Regions from separate parts of the Aliivibrio sp. S10_S31 genome, predicted to be linked through region 3. Evidence: riboswitches for the same ligand, from Rfam matches in the RefSeq annotation. Region 3 holds a riboswitch; each other region holds the start of a gene.
The links. Region 3 has a riboswitch for thiamine pyrophosphate ahead of thiB (thiamine ABC transporter substrate binding subunit). Riboswitches for the same ligand answer to the same signal wherever they lie in the genome.
Positions count from the first base shown of each region.

Region 1: linked by a shared signal. The riboswitch ahead of thiC (phosphomethylpyrimidine synthase ThiC) and the one ahead of thiB (thiamine ABC transporter substrate binding subunit) in region 3 are both predicted to bind thiamine pyrophosphate.
Region 2: linked by a shared signal. The riboswitch ahead of thiD (bifunctional hydroxymethylpyrimidine kinase/phosphomethylpyrimidine kinase) and the one ahead of thiB (thiamine ABC transporter substrate binding subunit) in region 3 are both predicted to bind thiamine pyrophosphate.

Region 1 is NZ_JAAUWR010000030.1:13,229-20,573, forward strand. Features, by position in the region: gene thiH (2-iminoacetate synthase ThiH) at 1-1,098, opposite strand, end outside; gene HC728_RS18620 (thiazole synthase) at 1,109-1,879, opposite strand; gene thiS (sulfur carrier protein ThiS) at 1,881-2,093, opposite strand; gene HC728_RS18630 (HesA/MoeB/ThiF family protein) at 2,086-2,919, opposite strand; partial or broken gene thiE (thiamine phosphate synthase) at 2,912-3,574, opposite strand; gene thiC (phosphomethylpyrimidine synthase ThiC) at 3,642-5,576, opposite strand; TPP riboswitch at 5,765-5,877, opposite strand; gene HC728_RS18645 (voltage-gated chloride channel family protein) at 6,298-7,345, opposite strand, start outside.
Region 2 is NZ_JAAUWR010000012.1:35,752-43,096, reverse strand. Features, by position in the region: gene HC728_RS11780 (metal-dependent hydrolase) at 1-567, shown strand, start outside; gene HC728_RS11775 (methyl-accepting chemotaxis protein) at 625-2,286, opposite strand; gene HC728_RS11770 (diguanylate cyclase) at 2,662-3,447, shown strand; gene thiD (bifunctional hydroxymethylpyrimidine kinase/phosphomethylpyrimidine kinase) at 3,440-4,294, opposite strand; TPP riboswitch at 4,397-4,494, opposite strand; gene HC728_RS11760 (YcjF family protein) at 4,548-5,579, opposite strand; gene HC728_RS11755 (YcjX family protein) at 5,576-6,973, opposite strand; gene pspC (envelope stress response membrane protein PspC) at 7,069-7,345, opposite strand, start outside.
Region 3 is NZ_JAAUWR010000018.1:73,211-80,555, reverse strand. Features, by position in the region: gene rplQ (50S ribosomal protein L17) at 1-276, shown strand, start outside; gene fbp (class 1 fructose-bisphosphatase) at 363-1,373, opposite strand; gene mpl (UDP-N-acetylmuramate:L-alanyl-gamma-D-glutamyl-meso-diaminopimelate ligase) at 1,558-2,937, shown strand; gene HC728_RS15265 (flavin prenyltransferase UbiX) at 2,939-3,556, shown strand; TPP riboswitch at 3,605-3,717, shown strand; gene thiB (thiamine ABC transporter substrate binding subunit) at 3,771-4,787, shown strand; gene thiP (thiamine/thiamine pyrophosphate ABC transporter permease ThiP) at 4,829-6,433, shown strand; gene thiQ (thiamine ABC transporter ATP-binding protein) at 6,433-7,137, shown strand; gene rapA (RNA polymerase-associated protein RapA) at 7,331-7,345, shown strand, end outside.

The DNA of each region.
Region 1 (7,345 bases), on a different contig from region 3:
TCTATCCCAGTCCTTCCAAACCGGTTCAAATCCCCTTGCTTGTACCGCTAAAGAAACAGATTCAGCAGATCGCTCATCACTAATAGAAAACTGTTCAAGCTCTTGGTCATCATTTGCATAACCACCCGGTTGTGTTTTCGATGCCGCTGATATTGATGTAATACCTAATGGCAATACATTATCTCTAAAATGTTCAGATTCTCGAGTGGACAATGACAGTTCAACCTCAGGGTTTAACAACCGATAAGCACAAATTAATTGCACCAGTTGTTTGTCACTCATTATTGATTTTGGTTGCAGCGCACCCTCACATGGTCGCAATCTTGGAAAAGAAATAGAGTAACGAGTCTGCCAGTATCGACGCTCTAAATAATCCAAATGCGCTGCCACAAAAAAGCAATCTGTTCGCCACTCATCTAGCCCAATAAGCGCCCCAATTCCAATCTTATCAATGCCCGCTTCTGCCAATCGATCTGGCGTTTCTAATCTAAATTTAAAATCGGTTTTATTTCCACGAAGGTGATGCTCCGCATAAGTAGATGGATGATACGTTTCTTGATACACCATCACCGCATCCAAACCTAAGGTTTTTAATTCTGCATACTCTTCTTGTTCTAAAGGCTGAACTTCCATTGCGAGATAATTAAACGACTGCTTTATCTGCGGTAATGTTTGACGAAAGTAATTCATCCCAACTTTGGTTTCATGTTCTCCCGTTACCAAAAGAACACTATCAAAATTCATCGCTTTAATCGCCCTCACTTCCTGTGCAACCTCATCTTGGTTGAGCGTCTTTCTCTTAATGCGATTCTCCATTGAGAAGCCACAATAAGTACATGCATTCGCGCAAAGATTAGAAAGATACAAAGGAATATAAAAACCAATCGTATGACCAAAACGTTGGCGAGTTAATCGTGCAGACTCTTGAGCCATTTGTTCAAGATAGCTTTCTGCAGCAGGAGAAATTAAGGCTTTAAAATCTTCAAGATCTCGTTTGGATTTACTTAGCGCTCTTTCAACATCATGATGCGTTTTACTATAGATAGAGAGTTTAACCTCATCCCAATGTAACTTTTCCCATTCATCAGTAAATGTCATTTCATTCACCTTAATCAAGAAATGCCGTTAATGGACTAGAAGCAACAGCTTGAGTGTTAACTGCCGCCAACCCATTTTCATAAGCTAATCGGCCAGATTGCACCGCTAATTTAAATGCAGTTGCCATTGCGATTGGATTTCTTGCCGCAGCAATCGCAGTGTTAACAAGCACAGCATCAGCCCCCAGTTCCATTGCCAAAGCAGCATGAGATGGCGCACCAATACCAGCATCAACCACTACAGGTACTCGAGCTTGGTCAATAATAATCTCTAAAAAGTCACGACTGACAATGCCTTTATTTGAACCAATAGGCGCACCTAGTGGCATAACAGCAGCACAACCAACCTCTTCCAATCGCTTACATAAAACGGGATCAGCATGACAATATGGCAAGACAATAAACCCTTGTTTCACTAACTCTTCTGCTGCGGTTAATGTTTCAATTGGGTCTGGCATTAGGTATTTGGGATCAGGGTGAATTTCCAATTTAAGCCAATTTGTGCCCAATGCTTCACGAGCAAGTTGTGCGGCGAAAATAGCCTCACGAGCATTTTTAGCACCAGACGTATTGGGTAATAAGTTAATTCCTGCATCCACAATCGGCTTTAATATATTGTCTTCAGGGTTATTCACTTCAACACGTTTTAACGCCATTGTTGATAATTCAGAACCAGACTCTATAAGTGCCTTTTGCATAACGCTGGCATTTGGAAACTTTCCTGTTCCGGTGAATAAACGTGATCTAAACGTCTTATCTCCAATGGTTAATAAGTCATTCATGTTAGCCTCCAGCGATTGCTTGAAATAAAGAGATGGATTCACCCTGTGATAACCCACGCTTTTGCCACTCTGATCTCGGTATTATCTGATTACTGATTGCAACAGCACATCCTTGTGTATCAATACCATGGTATTCTAAAAATGAAGATAATGTATGCGTGACCTCAACTCGATAAGACACACCATTAAGTTCTATTGACATTAAATCACTCATGACAAGTCTCTCCCTTTGAGTGTGTTTCACGTGAAACATCATTAGTTACTGTTGAAGCACAGATTGAACATTGGCTGTCTTTTGGAATTTTTATCGATGACCAAGCCAAAGAGCGGCCATCAAACTGATGAATGGTGTCCCATTTCATGTAACTCGGTTGAGTAAGGTATTTAATGGTTTCTAATGCCTGTAAGTTTCCTATCATGCCTACCACCGGTCCCACAATTCCGAACGACTGACAGTTTTGTGTTTGGTGGCTTTCAGTAAAAGGAAATAAACAGTGATAGCACGACGTGTTTTTTTCCGTGACCTGATTTGAAAACAACATTAGCTGCCCTTGCCATCCAATTGCTGCACCAGAAATAAGTGGAACGTTATGCTTTACACATGCCGCATTAGTTTCATGACGTGTTGGCAAATTATCAGAGCAATCCAAAACCACGTCGACTTGATTAATAAAACGGGATAACTCTGGCTCTGTTAACTTATGGCTGATCACTTCAATATGAGTTGTACCATTCAACCCTTTAAGTTGCAGTGCCATTGCCATCGCTTTATTTTGATTTAGGTTGTTATCGCGATACACCACTTGTCGCTGTAAGTTGCTTAATTCAACTTTGTCTCCATCGGCAATGATTAATGTACCGATACCAGAAGCGGATAAATACATTCCAACCGAAGAACCCAATCCGCCACAACCGATGATGAGAACCGTACTATTTCTTAATGCTATTTGCCCTTTATCACCAATATCAGGCAACATAATTTGACGGCTATAACGCAGAAAATCTTGGTCACTTAACCCTTCCATTAACTGGTTACTCATAAGCAACCTCCTGTAGATTTCCTCTTCTTGGTTCAGAAATAATGGCGTTAAATTTCGCGACGGCCTGCTCTGTATCCTCAGCCTCAGTAATCGCTCGAACTACCGCAATACTATCAACACCGGTTTGCCACACATCATTAGCAACGGAGAGATCAATACCGCCAATCGCAACGGTCGGAATGTCTCCAGCTAATTGTTGATTCTTTGCAAGATTGGTCAAACCTTGTGGTTGTGATGGCATCTCTTTCGTTGGTGTCGGAAAAATATGACCAAGCGCTAAATAGCTTGGATTTAGGGCTTTTACTTTTAATAGTTCACTATCATCGTGTGTCGACAAACCAAGACAAATATTCGCCTCAGCAATCGCCTGTAAATCAGCAACCTCTATGTCTTCTTGTCCAAGGTGAATACCAAATGCTTTGTGCTTAATAGCTAACTGCCAATAGTCATTGATGAACACCTGAGCATCATATTCACGGCCAAGCCTAATCGCTTTTATAACCTGTTGCTCTAAGTCTGCTTGTTCTGGATTCTTAATTCTCAATTGGATTGTCTTTACATCGAGCTTTAATAATTTTTCTATCCACGACACATCATCAACTACGGGATATAAACCAAACTTACTTTTATCAATATTAGGGAATGCAAACATTGCTGTCTCACCTCAATTCCGTATACAAAACTAAGAGATGTTCCACGTGAAACATCCCTTATTATCATCGTTATTCAGCTTCAACTGCAGGATGATAAAGTTCAGACCCAGACGCTTTAAACTCTTCTGACTTTTGACGCATCCCTTCTAGAGGGTCATCTATCATCTTAATTTCGATTGCTTGGTCTAAAGCAACTTGTTCCGAATCTTTAGCGTACTCTCTGACTTCTTGTGAGATCTTCATTGAGCAGAACTTAGGCCCACACATTGAACAAAAGTGAGCAACTTTGCCCGATTCTTGCGGTAAGGTTTCATCGTGATATTCACGAGCGGTAATAGGATCAAGAGACAGATTAAACTGGTCTTCCCAACGGAATTCAAAGCGGGCTTTTGATAAGGCGTTATCACGAATTTGTGCACCCGGATGACCTTTGGCTAAATCGCCTGCGTGTGCTGCTAACTTATAAGTAATCAAGCCTGTCTTCACATCGTCTTTATTTGGTAACCCTAAGTGTTCTTTTGGCGTTACGTAACACAACATGGCACAGCCATACCAACCGATCATGGCAGCACCAATACCTGAAGTAATGTGATCATATCCAGGAGCAATATCTGTCGTTAGTGGCCCTAGTGTATAAAATGGCGCTTCATGACAATGTTTAAGTTGTTCATCCATATTCTCTTTAATCATGTGCATAGGAACATGACCTGGACCTTCAATAATGACTTGAACATCGTATTCCCACGCAACTTTAGTTAGCTCACCTAAAGTTCGTAATTCAGCAAATTGCGCTTCATCATTAGCGTCAGCAACAGAGCCCGGACGCAATCCATCACCCAAAGATAAAGCCACATCGTATTTAGCACAGATTTCACAGATCTCACGGAAGTGTGTATAAAGAAAGCTTTCTTGGTGATGAGCAAGACACCACTTAGCAATAATAGAGCCGCCACGAGATACAATCCCGGTAACGCGTTTTGCTGTCATTGGTACATAACGAAGCAGTAAACCTGCGTGAATGGTAAAGTAATCGACGCCCTGTTCAGCCTGCTCGATTAAGGTATCTCGCATCACTTCCCAGTTAAGGTTTTCGGCTACACCATTCACTTTTTCTAGCGCTTGATACATTGGAACCGTGCCAATTGGGACAGGGCTATTACGTAGAATCCACTCACGAGTTTCATGAATATTTCGACCCGTAGATAAATCCATCACCGTATCACCGCCCCAACGCGTTGACCAAACTAGCTTCTCCACTTCTTCTTCAATTGATGAACTCACCGATGAGTTACCAATATTAGCGTTGACCTTAATTAAGAAATTACGACCAATGATCATTGGTTCTGCTTCTGGATGGTTTATGTTTGATGGGATAATTGCGCGCCCTTCAGCAACCTCTTTACGCACAAATTCAGGTGTGATTTCTTTCGGTAAGTTAGCCCCAAAACTATGGCCAGGATGTTGGTGATTAAGTTGCTCATCTGCAAACTTTTGACGACCCATGTTTTCACGAATCGCTATGTATTCCATTTCAGGAGTAATGATTCCCTGACGCGCATAATGCAGTTGAGTAACACACTGGCCTTGTTTAGCACGGCGAATCGTTGGGAGATTTCCATAACGAAGTTCATCAAGAGTTTCATCCGCTAAACGCTCTTGCGAATAAACAGAGCTCACGCCATCAAGTAACTCGGTATCATTTCGCTCTTCTATCCATTCTTGACGCAACTTAGGTAATCCTCTATATACATCGATATCGTAGCTTGGATCGGTATACACACCTGAAGTGTCATAAACTTGGATAGGTTCATTTGGTTCAAAAATTGGTGATTCTTTGGTACCACCAACTAAACTGTCAGCTAATGAAATCTCTCGCATAGGAACGCGAATATCAAGACGAGAGCCTTCAATATAGACTTTATTTGAATTTGGATATGGTTGAACCGATAACGATTCAATATTGGTTTTAGCATCTAAACGTGCTTGTTTACGGCTTGACGACATAGCAAAATTCCTTGATAAAAATAGAATAATTGCTTGCCGGATTTGAGTTGTAGCAAGAGGTTCTTAGTTTGTGCTGCAGAGAATATCTGTCTGTACTGTTATGCCCACAAGTTAAAAAGAATAAAAGCAGCTAAAATTCAGCTACGTCTGTACCTTTCAATCTGTAGATATGGTTTCATAAACTAAGATGTAAATTGTCTCTTGTTCCCTTCGCAGGTATTAGCCTGATCAGGTTCTACGGATCCCGCACTGCGGTCTCAGCTTGTACTTTAAAAAGCACTAAGCACTCCGACAAGTTTCTTTCAGATCGTTGAATCAAAATCTGAACGTGTTCGGAGTATAAAGAAAGTATGCAAGAAATGAAATGGAAGAGAAAAAAGTTATCAAGTGGTTGGCTGAGTTTGTGAGTGAGCGCATATAGAGTTTTACATATCGACAATCCATATTAAATCTTGTGTGCTTCGCAGAAAAAAAACACCTTTGTCATCGGTAGATCTTACACCAACAAGTACAATGTTCTTTTTTGTGGAGAAGTACATTAGGTTTTAATCCTCTCCACAAGGCACATTGAACCTTGTGTGCTTCGTAACAAAAAACCACCTTTGTCATCCGTAGCTCTTACACCAACAAGTACAATGTTCTTTTTTGTGGAGAAGCACATTAGGTTCTAATCCTCTCTACCAAGTTCTAATCTAGATAAACCACCATGTTTCACGTGAAACTATTTGTCTTTTTTAGTTAGCTTATTCGCTAGGTGTTTTAATGACGATGAATTATGTTCACGATATGACCCTATTTTATTTAGGCCGTCATGATCACGACCATGCTCTAATGTTTTAGAAACAGCAACACGTTGTGAAGAGTAAATACCAGTATGACCACTAAAGTAATAAGCCGTATAACACGCTAAAGCGAAATAAGGTAAATACTCAGCACCAAACAATTCCACGCCCATGATCGTACAAGCTAATGGTGTATTGGTTGCAGCCGCAAATACCGCAAGGAAACCCAGAGCAGCAAATAAATCAACCGGAGCCCCCATAACCCAACCTAAGAAGTTACCTAACGTAGCACCAACAAAAAACAACGGTGTTACTTCACCACCTTTATAACCAGCAGCAAGAGTAATCGCAGTTAATACCAGTTTTAAAATCCAGCTATACCACTCTGCTCCACCTTCAGTAAATGCTGACGTAATACTCACACCACCATCACGACTTGGATAAACACCAATACCAATGTAATCATAATTGCCAAGTAATTGAGTAATGATGATGACCATCAAACCACCCACAACGACAATTAAATATGGGTTCTTTAATGTTGCGTTAAACAGGTCTTTAAAGCCGTGAGTTAACTCACCAAACAAATAACCAGCAATACCAAAACCAATTGCAGCAATAATCACTTTAGCCATTAATAAAAGATCGATATCAACAGCATGACCAAACAAGGTGCTAACCTGATCAAAGTTAATTAAATAATGCGTATGATGGGCACCCCAAGCCGAAGCAACCACATTAGCTAAGATAGCAGCCAATAGCGCAGGAATGATAGCATTGAACTTAATACGTCCAATAAACAATACTTCAAGAGCAAAAATAGCCCCAGTAAAAGGCGTACCAAAAATAGAAGCAAAACCAGCGGCAACACCTGCGGTTAGCATCATTTTTCGGTCATCTTCAGATAGCTTAAAGACTTTAGATAACCAATCCGTTGTTGCACCACCTATTTGAACAGCCGTACCTTCACGACCAGCAGAGCCACCA
Region 2 (7,345 bases), on a different contig from region 3:
CTGCTGCCTGACATTGACTCAGACAATTCGACCTCTCTCGATATTATTTTTAACCTTTTTACTGTGTGTATTGTTTTACTCAGTATTCGCTACTTTACGAGTGATGCCATTAATGAAAGGCAATTTATGCTTTTAATTGGTTTACCTGTTGTAATACACCTAATTATAAAATATGGGATCCGAAACGTATTCGAGTGGCAAACGATTCATAGAGGCATATGTCATTCATTGTTATTTTTGCTCTTTTGCGGCTTACTAACCACAAACACAACCGCTTTTATTATCAATGACAAATTTAAAAATGCGGATCTATTTGCTTGGTTATCCGGCATCTTTGTATTCTGTGGTGGTGTCATTCATCTTCTATTAGACGAAATATACAGTGTTGATTTGGCCAATGTTCGTATTAAACGCTCATTTGGTTCAGCATTAAAACTGACTGATTTTTCAAACTTATCGCTATCTGCAATATTCGTAATTGCTACGGTGATTTTAGCTTTTTTAGCACCTCCAATTGATTCAAGTATTGAAGCGTTAAGTAATTGGGATACATTTAAATTATGGTAATAAAAAAGCACAAGATCTCATCAATCTTGTGCTTTTATGTATTAATTTACGTATCGATTAAAGTGTAAAACGCTCAACTAATTCTGACAGTTCGTTGGCTTTTTGGTTTAACACAATACCACCAGAGCGGTTTTGACTCGCTAAATCTGCGGATTCTAAACTCTGATCAGATACCGACACAATACGCTCTGAGATCTCTTGCCCAACCAAACTCTGCTCTTGGGTCGCTGTCGCTATTAATGAGTTCATTTCCATGATCGTATTAACAGACACTAAAATTTGGCTTAACGATTCAGATGCAGCAACCGCTTTAGTTACCGTCAATGTACTGAAATTTTTACTTGCCGCCATCACTTGTACTGCCGAATCAGAACCTGACTTAAGCGCTTCAATTCGTTGGTGAATTTGTGCTGTACTCTCTTGAGTGCGACTTGCTAGCTTACGTACTTCGTCAGCAACAACGGCAAAACCACGCCCTTGCTCACCCGCCCTTGCCGCTTCAATGGCCGCATTAAGAGCCAGCAAGTTAGTTTGTTCAGCAATATCTTGAATAACGGATAACGTACTTGCGATATTTTGTACATCACCTTCTAGTTTTGAAATAACATCACTTGCTTCATCTAATTCTGCAGCTAGCGTCTTCACTGATTCTGATGCTTCATTTACCGTTTGCATTGCAACTTGTGCATTATTATCAGCATCTTGAGCTGAACTAGCGGCTTGCTCAGCATTAGCAGAGATCTCATGAGAAGACGTCGTTAACTCTGTCATCGCTGTTGCAATTTGCTCAGTTTCAGAACGCTGATTTGTCACAACAGCATTAACTTGCGCTGAACGCTCTGACATTCGAGTGGTTTCAGCGACAACATCTTGACTCACTAGTGATACATTACTAATGATTTGATGTAGAGAATTAACGAATAAGTTAAAATTATGACTCAATTGATTAAACTCAGGAACGGTAAACTCAGGCATTCTTGCCGTTAAATCTGCATCACCCGAAGCAAATGAACGAATCGATTCATCAAATTTTTGAATTGGAGCCATAATACTTCTATTGATATAGAAGCCGATCATTGCAACAACAGCCACAATAACTAATGTGAACAACACAATCGCTTTCATACTTTGTGCAAGCTGCTCATCACTAAGCGCTTTCATATCCGCAATAACTGCATCAACATCATCAGTATAAAAACCAGTACCTACAATCAAATCCCATGCTGGAAAATAAACACTGTAAGCCAGTTTAGGTAAAGCAACAGTTTCGTTTAATTTAGGATAGTAATATGTTGAATATCCAGACTTATTTTTAGCGGCTGTAATGATATCTTGGATTAAATAGTTGCCTCTTTTGTCTTTCGCATTCCACATATTGTTACCAATATCATTGGTATTACCTTGTAAAATTCGTACACCATTGGATTGGAAACCAAATAAATAACCTGTATCAGCAAATTGAATCGGTTTTAGTGTTTCAAGCACTTCATCTATTGATTTTCCTTGTTTTTCAAGATGTTCTAATTCAGATGAAACGATATCTAAATACGATTTCAGTTCTACGCGCTTCATTTCCATCATTTGTGCGCGCGTCATATCCATTTGAGCTTGGTTAAGCGCATTGGTTTCCTTGTATGTCATTAACATGATTAACAAGGAGGTTAAAACTATTGGTAATATTGCAAGCAAATACAATCTTGATTTGATTGATAAATTCATAACTTTTCTCTCAGGTAGTTCCATCTACATCTTTATTATAAGTTGCAGTAGACACATAATTATTATTTCATTTTATTATCAATTTTCATGCCAATAATTCACCAAAGAAATGTCATCACATCATGCCATTTACATTTACCTTACTTTTCTACAAGAAAAGAGTAATTGCCTTAAACATAGCTTTCTAACTTCACAAAATAATATTTGTTGATAACAAACGTCACTTATCGCATTTTTATTGCTAAATTACGCAAATAACTTCAACTTTGTTTCTATTATCCCCAATTTACCTAAACTTATCCTTTGTGAGCATTTATTTTTTAATGAAAACGAAGTATGGTATGTATATCAATACATTATTGAATGGTTCATTTCATGTTAGACAGAAAAAGTCCCCTAATCACCGCTTTTATACTACTTTTTGGTCTATCTTTATGTATTACCTTCTATCAAGAGCTTGGGTTTGAGTCATTAGCCGATCTCGGGTTTGAAGGCAGCACCCTCATTCTCTTAATTTATATATACCAAACCGCTTATTCTGTTTTTAAACCTCATCGATTTTTACTTATCGGTTCTTGGTTATTGCTATTCAATAAAGCCTACGATCTCTTAACTGAAGTTCCCCAAATTGAAGAATATGCCGATAGATTTGAAGTTATCGACACAATACTTGACGACGGCTCTCTATTTGTCGCTTTTGTATTTATCGCTATTGGTGTTACACACATGATGTCCGGCCTTATCAAGGCAAATAAAAAAGATGATTTAACTCAGTTATATAACCGTAAGAAATTATCCGAAATTCCATTCGACGAGTTCGATTTAATCTATTTTGATTTAAATGGTCTAAAGCTTGTTAATGACTTAAAAGGTCACTCTATTGGCGATCTTATGCTAATTAGATTTGCTCATGCTTTAAGATATGCCTGTCATCCAAAGGAAATGGCTTTACGTGTCGGAGGAGATGAATTCATAGCTATTACCCATAAAGGAAGAGCAAATAAATTTGTAGAACACGTGAATAAGCAACTCGAAAATGAGCAGATGAGCTTTGCATATGGAATTAAAACCACTAACCTAAATGACGTTGAAGCGGCTTTAATATCAGCAGACAAAGCGATGTATAAAATGAAAAAGAAACAGAAAAAGATAACTATCTAGAATAAAAATGATTCACAGGTCCATGCCCCTTACCTATATTTAACTTATCAGCATAAATAATCGCTTGAGTAATATATTCTTTCCCTAAGCTTACTGCATCTTGCAATTTATACCCTTGAGCTAGGTAAGATGCTATTGCCGATGATAAAGTACAACCAGTTCCATGAGTATTACGAGTGTTAATGCGTAGGTTCGATAAACGCTCTACCTTGTCAGAAAGAATGAGTAAATCTGTACTGTTTGTATCTTCTTCTAAATGCCCACCTTTTAATAAAACTGATTTTGCTCCCAATTGACGAAGTTCACTGATCATTGCGATCATTTCATCTTCATTTTTAGGAACTTTACCTCCCACTAATGCTGCTGCTTCAGGCAAGTTTGGAGTGATCACGTCAGCAAGGGGAAGAAGTTCAGATTTAAGGCTATCAATTGCAGATGCTTGAAGGAGTAAATCTCCACTAGTTGCTACCATAACAGGGTCAACCACTAGATATTGAGGTGCATATTGTTTAATTTTTTTAGCTACAGAATGAATAATATCTGAGTCACTCAACATTCCAACCTTAACACCTATTACATTCAAATCAGAAAAAACGGCATCAAGTTGTTGTTCAACAAATTCACCACTAATTGGATAAATTCCTGTTACCCCTTGAGTATTTTGGGCGGTTAATGCCGTAATCACAGAGCATGCATAACCCCCTGTAGCTGAAATAGCTTTAATATCGGCTTGAATACCAGCCCCACCACCACTATCAGAACCTGCAATGGTTAATACAATAGGAGTTGCTGCTAATTCATTTTCAATAGATGATTTAGAAGACGTTATTTCTGTGGATGTAGACATATTAATTTCCCTAACTGACGTTTAGGAAAAACAGTCAAATGAGATCACTCCTACGTATAAGCGTAAGCTCTCATCAAAAGAAACGGATCTAAAAAGATCGTGTCAAAAGGACCATTAGTTCCCTACGTCAGTACTAACTGAATCAGGTTCAACGGGTTCGCTATTGCGATCTCAGCCTATTGGCTCCCCGACTAATGAGCTCATACTATCATTAATTTATTTATAAATAGTATGATTTTTATGAAGATGTTAACTAGTTTGAATTTTGTGCACCTAACTTTGATACCAGTTGAGCAACAATCGTTTTACGCATATCTGATAATTTAGGTACTTCATCATTCATCCAAGGCAATGGACGCATTAAGTTCATGGTTTTCAAACCAAAACGAGCCGTAATTAAACCAATACCTAAACCTTGAGCTGCACGAGTTGATAATTTTCCAGCTAAACCAGTAGAAAGCATATCAACACCAACATCCGTTGCTATTTCTGTTGCTCCAGCAAAAGCCATATTTTGTAGAACCATTTTAAACAGACGCAAGCGGCCCCAATAGCCTAATTCAACCCCGTAAACTTCGGATACTTGCTCTATTAATCGAATATTACGCCATGCAACTAATAACATATCGACCACAGCTAAAGGGCTTAATGCAACCATTAGAGCAGATTCACCAGCATGCTTACTTATTAACGCTTTTGCTCGTTTATCTTGAACAGAGATAACCATACTGTCGTACATTTCAAATACTTCAGCATTGCTGTGATGTGGTTCAATAATATTTTGCCAGCGAGTATATTCAATAGGGTTAAGTTTTAAGTTTTTTCTAGCCAAACCTTCACAAAAAACCTTTGCTTGCCCTATACCATTACCATCAATCAGTTCAGTAACTTGCTCTTGAAGCTCTGCACGATCTTTTAACTTACGAAGTGTCAATAACTCTCGACCAATAGCTGTCACACCCAGTAATGCTGCAAAACTGATTAACCCAGCCCATCCTAATGAAAGAAAATCTGCCGATTGAATTGCAGTAATGACATGATCAATACTCTGCCAAAGCGTTAAACCTAAAAAACCAATAACCAGAGTCTTAATGCTCCAATGTGTTCCCTTTTTTATTAATGGCATTTCTATATCAGAGCTGTCTAACTCCTCTTCATCCTCTGTCTTTTGAGGAATAAATGTCACATTATCATTAAACAATTTTTGAGTGTTCAGCGCTTCAATTACATCTTGTTGTTTTAGTTCCTGCGATTGAAAAACACGCTGTTTTTTTAACTCACTCATATCAATTTATCTCCCAATAAGAACTGTATCGCTTTATCCATTCGAATATGCTGTAACGGTCTATCATTCTCATTTTTTAATGGCTGAAAACTCATAAAATTAAATGGTTCTGTTTCCCAGTACGCTTTACTTGGTATACGCTTTGGTACTTCTCCAGGAAACATCATCATTGGTTGTTGAGCTGTATTTATTCCAGAAATTGCCGCAAAGATCTCACCATCTTCATCAATCATTCCCGCAGTCGTTGCCTGAATAGAAGCAATACTCATGCACTCCATCTTAATTCCTTCATAAGCGGTTTCTTGCCATGTTTGATAAATCATTTGTTGAAGCAACGACACCATATTAGGGTGTTGTTCTGGAGTAACATGATCCGCTTTTGTTGCGGCAAATAATACCTTGTCTATTTTTGGCGAAAACAAACGCTTAAGTAATGAGCTCTTGCCATATTGAAAACTGTGCATTAATTGATCGATTGCTTGTCGCATATCATTAAATGAATTTTCCCCTGCATTTAATGGCTGCAGACAATCAACTAAAACAATCTGACGATCAAAATGGCGAAAGTGGTCGTTATAGAATTTTTTAACCACATTCTGTTGGTAATGCTTATAACGTTGCTTGAGCACAGCAATATTTGACCCTTTCTTTGCTTTTGCTAACTCTTCTTCTGTGTATTTATGTAAAAACATAAACGGAAAAAATTGCAAAACTGGCGCGCCAGCAAGCTCTCCAGGTAATACAAAGCGACCAGGTTGTACCCAATGCAGCCCCTTTTCATCTTTACAAGTGTGCAAATAATGAGTAAATGCATCAGCAATACGTGCCAATTGTTTTTCATCAACAGGTGCCAATGGATCTAACCGTTTCGCTTCTTGCAACCACGCCTCTGAAAGCACTTTTCGATGCCCAGTTAAATTAGCTTGCTGTTGCTTTGACCATGCTAAATAATCCATATCCAACAACGGCAGATCTAATAACCACTCACCGGGATAATCAACAATATCCACAAACAGAGTTGCGCTGTCCTGAAAATGCTTAAGCACCCCAGATTTAGGTTTAAATTTGATGGCTAAGCGTAGCTCACTAACGTCTCTTGTTGGTTCTGGCCAAGTTGGTGGATCAGATAAGAGTGAATCCATTCCGTCGTCATAAGTAAAGCTTGGAATAGATAAGTTAGATTGCGGAACTCGTTTGGCTCCAACCATTCGCCCTTCACGACTCGCAGATAACAAGGGTAGCTTGTCACTTGTAGAAGCATGCAGGCATTGATTAACTAAAGAGGTGATAAATGCAGTCTTACCTGCACGAGAAAGTCCTGTGACAGCCAATTTCACATGGCGATCCATACTACGACTAACCCATCTGTTCATTTCTTTAGCTAATTTACTCATTTATGGTTCTCACTTTATTCATTCATACAAAGTGGAGTGTACAGAACCTAATCTGAACACTCCATGAACAAGGTATTACTTTGTAATAAATAAGGTTATAAGTTACGAAACTCTTTACGTACTTTATATTCAGAAGAGGTTACATAACCTTCTATACGGCGAATTTTCTCTTCCATTCTTGCCATATCACGATCAACACGCTTAATTACCTCTGATGCAGATTGTCCTGCCTGCCATGGCTTACTTTTTACGGTGTGCTCACGATTTTCTTCTGCTCGGTAATACATTTCGACAGGTGCTTTATCCAAAAATAGCATCCCAGCGAAATACGCTAGCATAACTAAAAAGCCCGCACTAAAAAGCGCCGCGGAA
Region 3 (7,345 bases):
ACGACTTTGCCAAAAGCAAAAGAGCTACGTCGCGTAGTTGAGCCTTTGATTACATTAGCTAAGACTGACAGTGTTGCTAACCGTCGTCTAGCATTTGCTCGCACTCGTGATAACGAAGTTGTAGCAAAACTATTCACCGAGTTAGGTCCACGCTTTGCACAACGTGCTGGTGGTTACACTCGTATTCTGAAGTGCGGTTTCCGTGCAGGTGACAAAGCTCCAATGGCATACATTGAGCTTGTAGATCGCCCAGAAGTAGAAGCAGACGCTGAGTAATCAGAATAAGCTTTAAGAAAAAACCGAGTCTTAGGACTCGGTTTTTTTGTATCTGTACATTATAACTTACTGTTTTAATTTATTAATTAGTCTCGCCATTCATCTAAAAACGCATGAACCTTATCGACCATATTTGTTGAACCAACAAAGAAAGGCACCCGTTGATGCAGTTCACTTGGTTTTATATCTAAGATACGCTGTTCACCATCTGTCGCTTTACCACCCGCTTCCTCAATTAACATTGCCATAGGATTGCATTCATAAAGTAATCTTAATTTTCCATTGGGGTAGGCTTGAGTGCTTGGGTATAGATAAATACCACCTTTTAAAAGGTTTCTATGGAAATCTGCAACTAAAGAACCGATATATCGAGAGGTATAGGGACGATTATCTTCAGGTTTACTTTCTTGGCAAAATTTAAGGTATTGCTTAATGCCTTCAGGAAAGCGAATGTAGTTACCTTCATTTATTGAATAGATGTTGCCATCTTTTGGGACTTGCATATTTTCGTGGGATAAGCAGAAAACTCCAAGTGAAGGGTCGTAAGTAAAACCATGAACACCATTCCCTGTTGTATAAACAAGCATGGTTGATGAGCCATAAATAATGTAACCAGCAGCGACTTGTTTGTGTCCCGGTTGTAGGAAGTCTTCTTCAGTGGCGGGTGTTCCTATTGGTGAAATTCGGCGGTAAATAGAAAAGATAGTACCAACAGAAACATTCACATCAATGTTTGAAGACCCATCCAATGGATCCATCAACACAACGTATTTTGCATTTTGGTTGAGCTCTTTATTGAAAGCAACCGCTTCATCTTCTTCTTCACTAGCAACACCACAAACTTGGTCACGAGCTTCAAGTGCTGCTTTAAACTTATCGTTGGCGTAAACATCTAATTTTTGTTGTTGTTCACCTTGAATATTCTCTTCACCAGAGGCACCAGTGATATCAACTAAACCTGCTTTATTAATTTCACGGTTTACAATTTTGGCGGCTAATTTTATGGAACCGATTAATGAAGAGAGTTCTCCACTGGCATGAGGGAAGTCATGTTGTTTCGCAACAATGAACTCACCTAAAGTTCTTATTTCAGACATAGTTATTCCTTTAATTCTCTGTTATTAGATATCAACGCGAAGTCGGGTCAGGTACTGATTTATTTTTATAATAGTTGTGTTACTGTTTGCTGTAATTCATTCTATAGCATAGAACTTTTTAAGAGTATTGAAGTAACTTTGTATAAAAGTTGCTCACTTAATTTAATATAAGACGGTTTTTATTATGCATATTCATATCCTTGGAATTTGTGGAACATTCATGGGTGGCGCTGCAACACTAGCACGTCAACTCGGACATAAAGTAACTGGTTGTGATGCTAACGTTTATCCACCAATGAGCACATTATTAGAGTCTCAAGGCATTGAGATTATTGAAGGCTTTGATCCAAGCCAATTAGACCCTGCACCTGATTTAGTCGTCATTGGTAATGCCATGAGTCGTGGAAATCCATGTGTTGAATATGTATTAGATAAAAATCTTAAATACACATCTGGTCCTCAGTGGTTACAAGAGTTTTTACTGCAAGATCGTTGGGTGATGGCGGTTGCTGGTACACACGGTAAAACAACAACATCAAGTATGTTAGCTTGGGTACTAGAAGAGTGTGGTTATAAGCCAGGCTTCTTAGTTGGCGGTGTATTAGGCAATTTTGGTGAGTCAGCTCGCTTAGGTGAAAGCATGTTCTTTGTTGTTGAAGCAGATGAATATGACAGTGCTTTTTTTGATAAGCGTTCAAAGTTTGTTCATTACCGTCCTCGTACGCTTGTATTAAACAACCTTGAGTTTGACCATGCCGATATTTTTGATGATTTGGCTGCAATTCAGCGTCAATTCCATCACTTAATCAGAACGGTGCCAAGTACTGGTCGTATTTTTGCACCTAAGCAAGATAAACCTTTAGAGCAAGTATTAGAGCAAGGCTGCTGGAGTGAATTAGAGTTCACTGGTGAAGACGGTCAATGGAAAGCCATCAAACTTCAAAAAGATGGTAGTCAGTTTGATGTCTATTTTGAAGGTGAAAACGTTGGGCAAGTTAATTGGGACTTAGTTGGCGATCACAACGTAAGTAACGCGCTTATGGTCGTTGCTTCTGCTCGCCACGTGGGTGTTACCCCTGATTTAGCTTGTGAAGCTTTGGGTAAATTTATCAATACTAAGCGTCGTCTTGAGTTGAAAGGCGAAGTAAATGGTGTGACGGTTTATGATGACTTTGCTCATCACCCAACAGCTATTGATCTAACATTAAATGGTCTACGTAATAAAGTCGGTGATAAAAAGATTATTGCCGTATTAGAACCTCGCTCAAGTACAATGAAGCTTGGCGTTCATAAAGATACATTAGCGGCTTCATTGCATGCTGCAGATTCAGTTTATCTTTATCAACCAGATAATATCGCATGGTCAGTTGATGACGTTGCACAACAATGTACTCAACCTGCTCACACGCATAATAACATTGATGCGTTCGTTGATATGATAGTGAACGAAGCACAGCCTGGTGATCAAATTTTGGTAATGAGCAATGGTGGCTTTGAAGGTATTCACGGTAAATTGCTTTCACGCTTAGGTGATGCCGTAAAACATATAGAAATGGTGGATTAACATGAGTAAACAAAAAGCAATTACGTTAGCTATGACAGGGGCTTCAGGAGCGCCTTATGGGTTGCGTTTGCTCGAGTGTTTACTTGCTGCTGATTATCACGTGTATTTTCTTATCTCTTCTGCTGCTAGAGTTGTAATGGCGACAGAACATGATTTGAAATTACCAAGTGGACCTGATGCTATGAAAGCGGCATTAGTTGAACACTTAGGTTGTAATGCAGATAAGCTAACTGTTTGTGGTAAAGAGGACTGGTTTTCTCCTGTAGCTTCTGGTTCTGCTGCACCTAAACAAATGATTGTCTGTCCATGTTCAGCTGGTAGTGTTGCCTCAATTGCTCATGGTATTTCTGATAATTTAATCGAAAGAGCGGCTGATGTGGTTTTAAAAGAACGAGGTCAGCTGATTCTTGTGGTTCGAGAGGCACCATTCTCAACATTACATTTAGAGAATATGCTTAAGTTATCGCAAATAGGGGCGACAATTATGCCTGCTGCCCCAGGTTTTTATCATCAACCTAAATCCATTGAAGATTTAATTGATTTTATGGTAGCAAGAATTTTGGATCATTTAGGTGTAGAGCAAGGACTTGTACCTCGCTGGGGTTATGATCATCGATAGCTGTACAATAAAAGCTCTGGCTCATTAAGCTATTCACACTTACAATACGACTTCTCATCGGGGAGCTTTGGCTGAGATTAATGAAGATTGGATAATGTTCATTTAAACCCGTATCACCTGAACCAGATAACGCTGGCGTAGGAATTGAGATGACATTCTCCTATGAGTATTTCAACTCTAGCCTGTGCCGCTCAAAAGGATGAAAGAGCGCATAATGAAAACAACAGTAACTTCACTTCCAGTTAAAAAACTATCTCTCGCTATTGCATTAGCAAGCATCTCTTCTTTTTCTGTGTCCGCGTCAGAAACACTAACGGTATACACTTATGATTCATTTGCAGCGGATTGGGGCCCAGGACCTAAAGTTGAAGCGGCATTTGAAGCTAAATGTGGCTGTAATTTAGAGCTGGTTGCATTAGATGATGGCGTATCAATTTTGAATCGTCTACGTCTTGAAGGAAAGAATGCTAAAGCTGATATTGTATTGGGTTTAGATAATAACTTAATGGCGGAAGCGAAAAAAACGGGGTTACTCGCTCAACATCAAATCGATACAAGTTCGGTACATTTACCTAATGGGTGGAGTGATACAACGTTTATTCCTTATGACTTTGGTTATTTTGCTTTTGTTTACAACAAAGAGAAAGTAACTAATCCTCCAAAGAGCCTAAAAGAGTTGGTTGAACAGCGCGACGATTTAAAAGTGATTTATCAAGATCCTCGAACTTCAACGCCGGGGCAAGGCTTATTACTCTGGATTAAATCTGTTTATGGGGATGATGCCGCTCAAGCATGGAAGCAACTATCTAAAAAAACAGTGACGGTAACAAAAGGCTGGTCAGAAGCTTATAGTATGTTTTTAGAGGGAGAGTCGGATCTCGTTTTATCTTATACAACATCGCCGGCTTACCATATTATTGCTGAAAAAGATCAACGATTTGCTGCCGCTAATTTTTCAGAAGGCCATTACACTCAAGTTGAAGTTGCGGCAAAAGTTAAATCTACAAAACACAATAAACTTGCCGACGAGTTTTTAGCATTCATATTAAGTGATGAGTTTCAATCTGCGATGCCAACAGGAAACTGGATGTACCCAGTAACTAAAGTTGAACTACCAAAGGGATTTGAAACATTGACGGTACCTAATAAAGCATTGTCATTTAGCTCTGAAGACATCGCGCAAAAGCGTAAATCTTGGATCCGTGAATGGCAACATGCGTTAACTTTTTAATTGGTGTAATAAGGAGCCACTAGTGCTCCTTTATTTTATTCATGAAATCTCGAACTTTATTTAATTCCACGCCTTTATTCGGCTATATCGTTGCAGCCATTATTCTCTGCTTCGTTGGTGGTGCAATTAGTGCGCTTTTAATCGAATCTCCGAGTTTAGATTTACGCCTAATTTGGTCTGATCCTTATTACCGCTACATCACTCAATTTAGTTTATACCAAGCATTTTTATCAACCATAATCAGTATTGGTTTGGCTATACCAACAGCCTATGCTTTATCTCGCCGTCAATTTATAGGACGTGGATTACTGCTAAAACTCTGTGCAACTACATTAGTATTACCAGTGCTTGTGGGGGTTTTTGGTTTACTAGCTATTTATGGGAACAGTGGATTAATTGCTGATGCCTTTGCTTGGTTTGGCGCATCGTTACCATTTTCGATTTATGGCTTAAATGGCATTTTATTGGCTCATGTTTTTTTTAATTTCCCTTTTGCAACTCGGCTGTTACTGCAATCATTAGATTCTATTTCCATTGAACAACATCAGTTATCTGCACACCTTGGATTAATGGGGTGGAGCAAATATCGTCTTGTTGCATGGCCGAGAATAAAACAGCAATTGCCACATGTTGCTGGGTTGGTCTTTATGCTTTGCTTTACGAGTTTTGCTACCGTAATGGCGCTAGGTGGTGGCCCTAAGTCCACAACAATAGAGTTAGCAATATACCAAGCAATTAAGTTTGATTTTGATTTGCAATCAGGTGCCATTTTAGCTTTATGGCAAATGTTATTATGTGGATTATTATCATTGTGTATTCAACGATTCTCAAAATCAGTTTCTGTTGATTCAGCATCGTTATCACAAGTGGTTCTATATCAAGATACCAATAAAGCAAAGTGGTGGGACAGAGCGTGGATAACGCTTTTAGGGCTTTTTATGTTACCGCCCTTATTTATGGTTGTCCTTAGTGGGCTTAATTCACAACTATTTGTTGTTATTACATCATCGGAGTTTTGGTCTGCTTTAATCAACTCTTTAATTGTGGCCTTTGGTGCCGCTGTGATTGCATTACTTCTTGGTGTTCTGCTTTTACATACAACTCGGTCTTTACGTTTAAAACAAAAAAGATTATTAGCAGATAAGTTAGATCTGATTGGTGTGATGATCTTAGTCACTCCGGGGTTGGTGATCAGTACGGGGCTTTTTTTATTATTAAGAAATATAACCGATGTCTTTAGTATTGCTATTTGGATTGTCATCTTAGTTAATGCATTAATGGCATTACCTTACGTAATAAAAACGTTAGCTCAACCTTTGCTGCATATTGCGCAACAATATCATTTATTGTGTGCAAGTTTAGGGTTGTATGGATTGTCACGGTTTAGAGTGATTGAATGGAAAGCATTAAGAAAACCTTTTGCTCATGCTTTTTCCATTGCTTTTATTATGTCTGTTGGTGATTTAAGTGCGATTGCCTTGTTTGGCAGTCAAGATTTTAGAACACTACCACTCTATTTATTTCAATTGCTTGGCAGTTATCAGATGGAAGCGGCAGCCGTTATTTCATTGAGTCTTTTATTATTGAGTGTGGGTGTGTTTGCTGTTGTTGAATGGCTATTTTTATCAAAGAAAAGGAAACAGTAATGCTGCGTTTTTCTGATGTGAAATATCGATATTATACTGATTTGTTTGAGTTCGATTTAAATGTAGAGCAGGGAAGCGTTGTTGCTATTTTAGGTCCTAGTGGGGCTGGTAAAAGTACCTTATTGAGCTTATTAGCAGGTTTTATTGAACCTGAAAGTGGTGATATTACAATAAATAACGAATCACAGCTTTCACGTGCTCCTCATCAACGTCCTTTATCTATGTTATTTCAAGAGCATAACCTTTTTGCTCATTTATCTGTTGCTGAGAATATTGGTTTGGGTATTAAGCCTAATTTACGTTTAAATGAGAAAGATAAAAAACAAATTAATGATGCGGCTCATCAAGTAGGGGTTGATGATTTGCTGCAACGTCTGCCTGAGCAGTTATCTGGAGGGCAAAAGCAACGTGTAGCCTTAGCCCGATGTTTAGTTCAGCAAAAACCTGTCTTATTATTGGATGAGCCATTTTCAGCGCTTGACCCTATCTTAAGGGAAGAAATGATTGTGTTAATTCAGGCGTTGATAAAGAGTGAAAAATTAACCGTTTTAATGGTGACGCACAGTTTACAAGATGCAAAAGCCCTTACTTCTCATTATGCTTTTATTTGTCAGCAAAAAGTGCTGAGCCAGGGGCGTATTTCTGAATTATTTACTCCAGAAAAACCACCAGAATTAACGCAATATTTACAAGCGGTAAAGTAAACTTTGTTTATAAAAATGCGTATAATCGACTACACTCATTTTTATAGTAAATTGGCGTGACCTGAGTGCTCTCATACAGTAACATTAGCGCCCTTTTGAGCCTTAACCTTTGCGGGTTGTCTATTCTTGGCTTTCGAAAAAATTCTCATTCCATATCTTATAAAACAAATTAATTTTGAGGTGCGTTACCACTATGTCATTTGCTTTG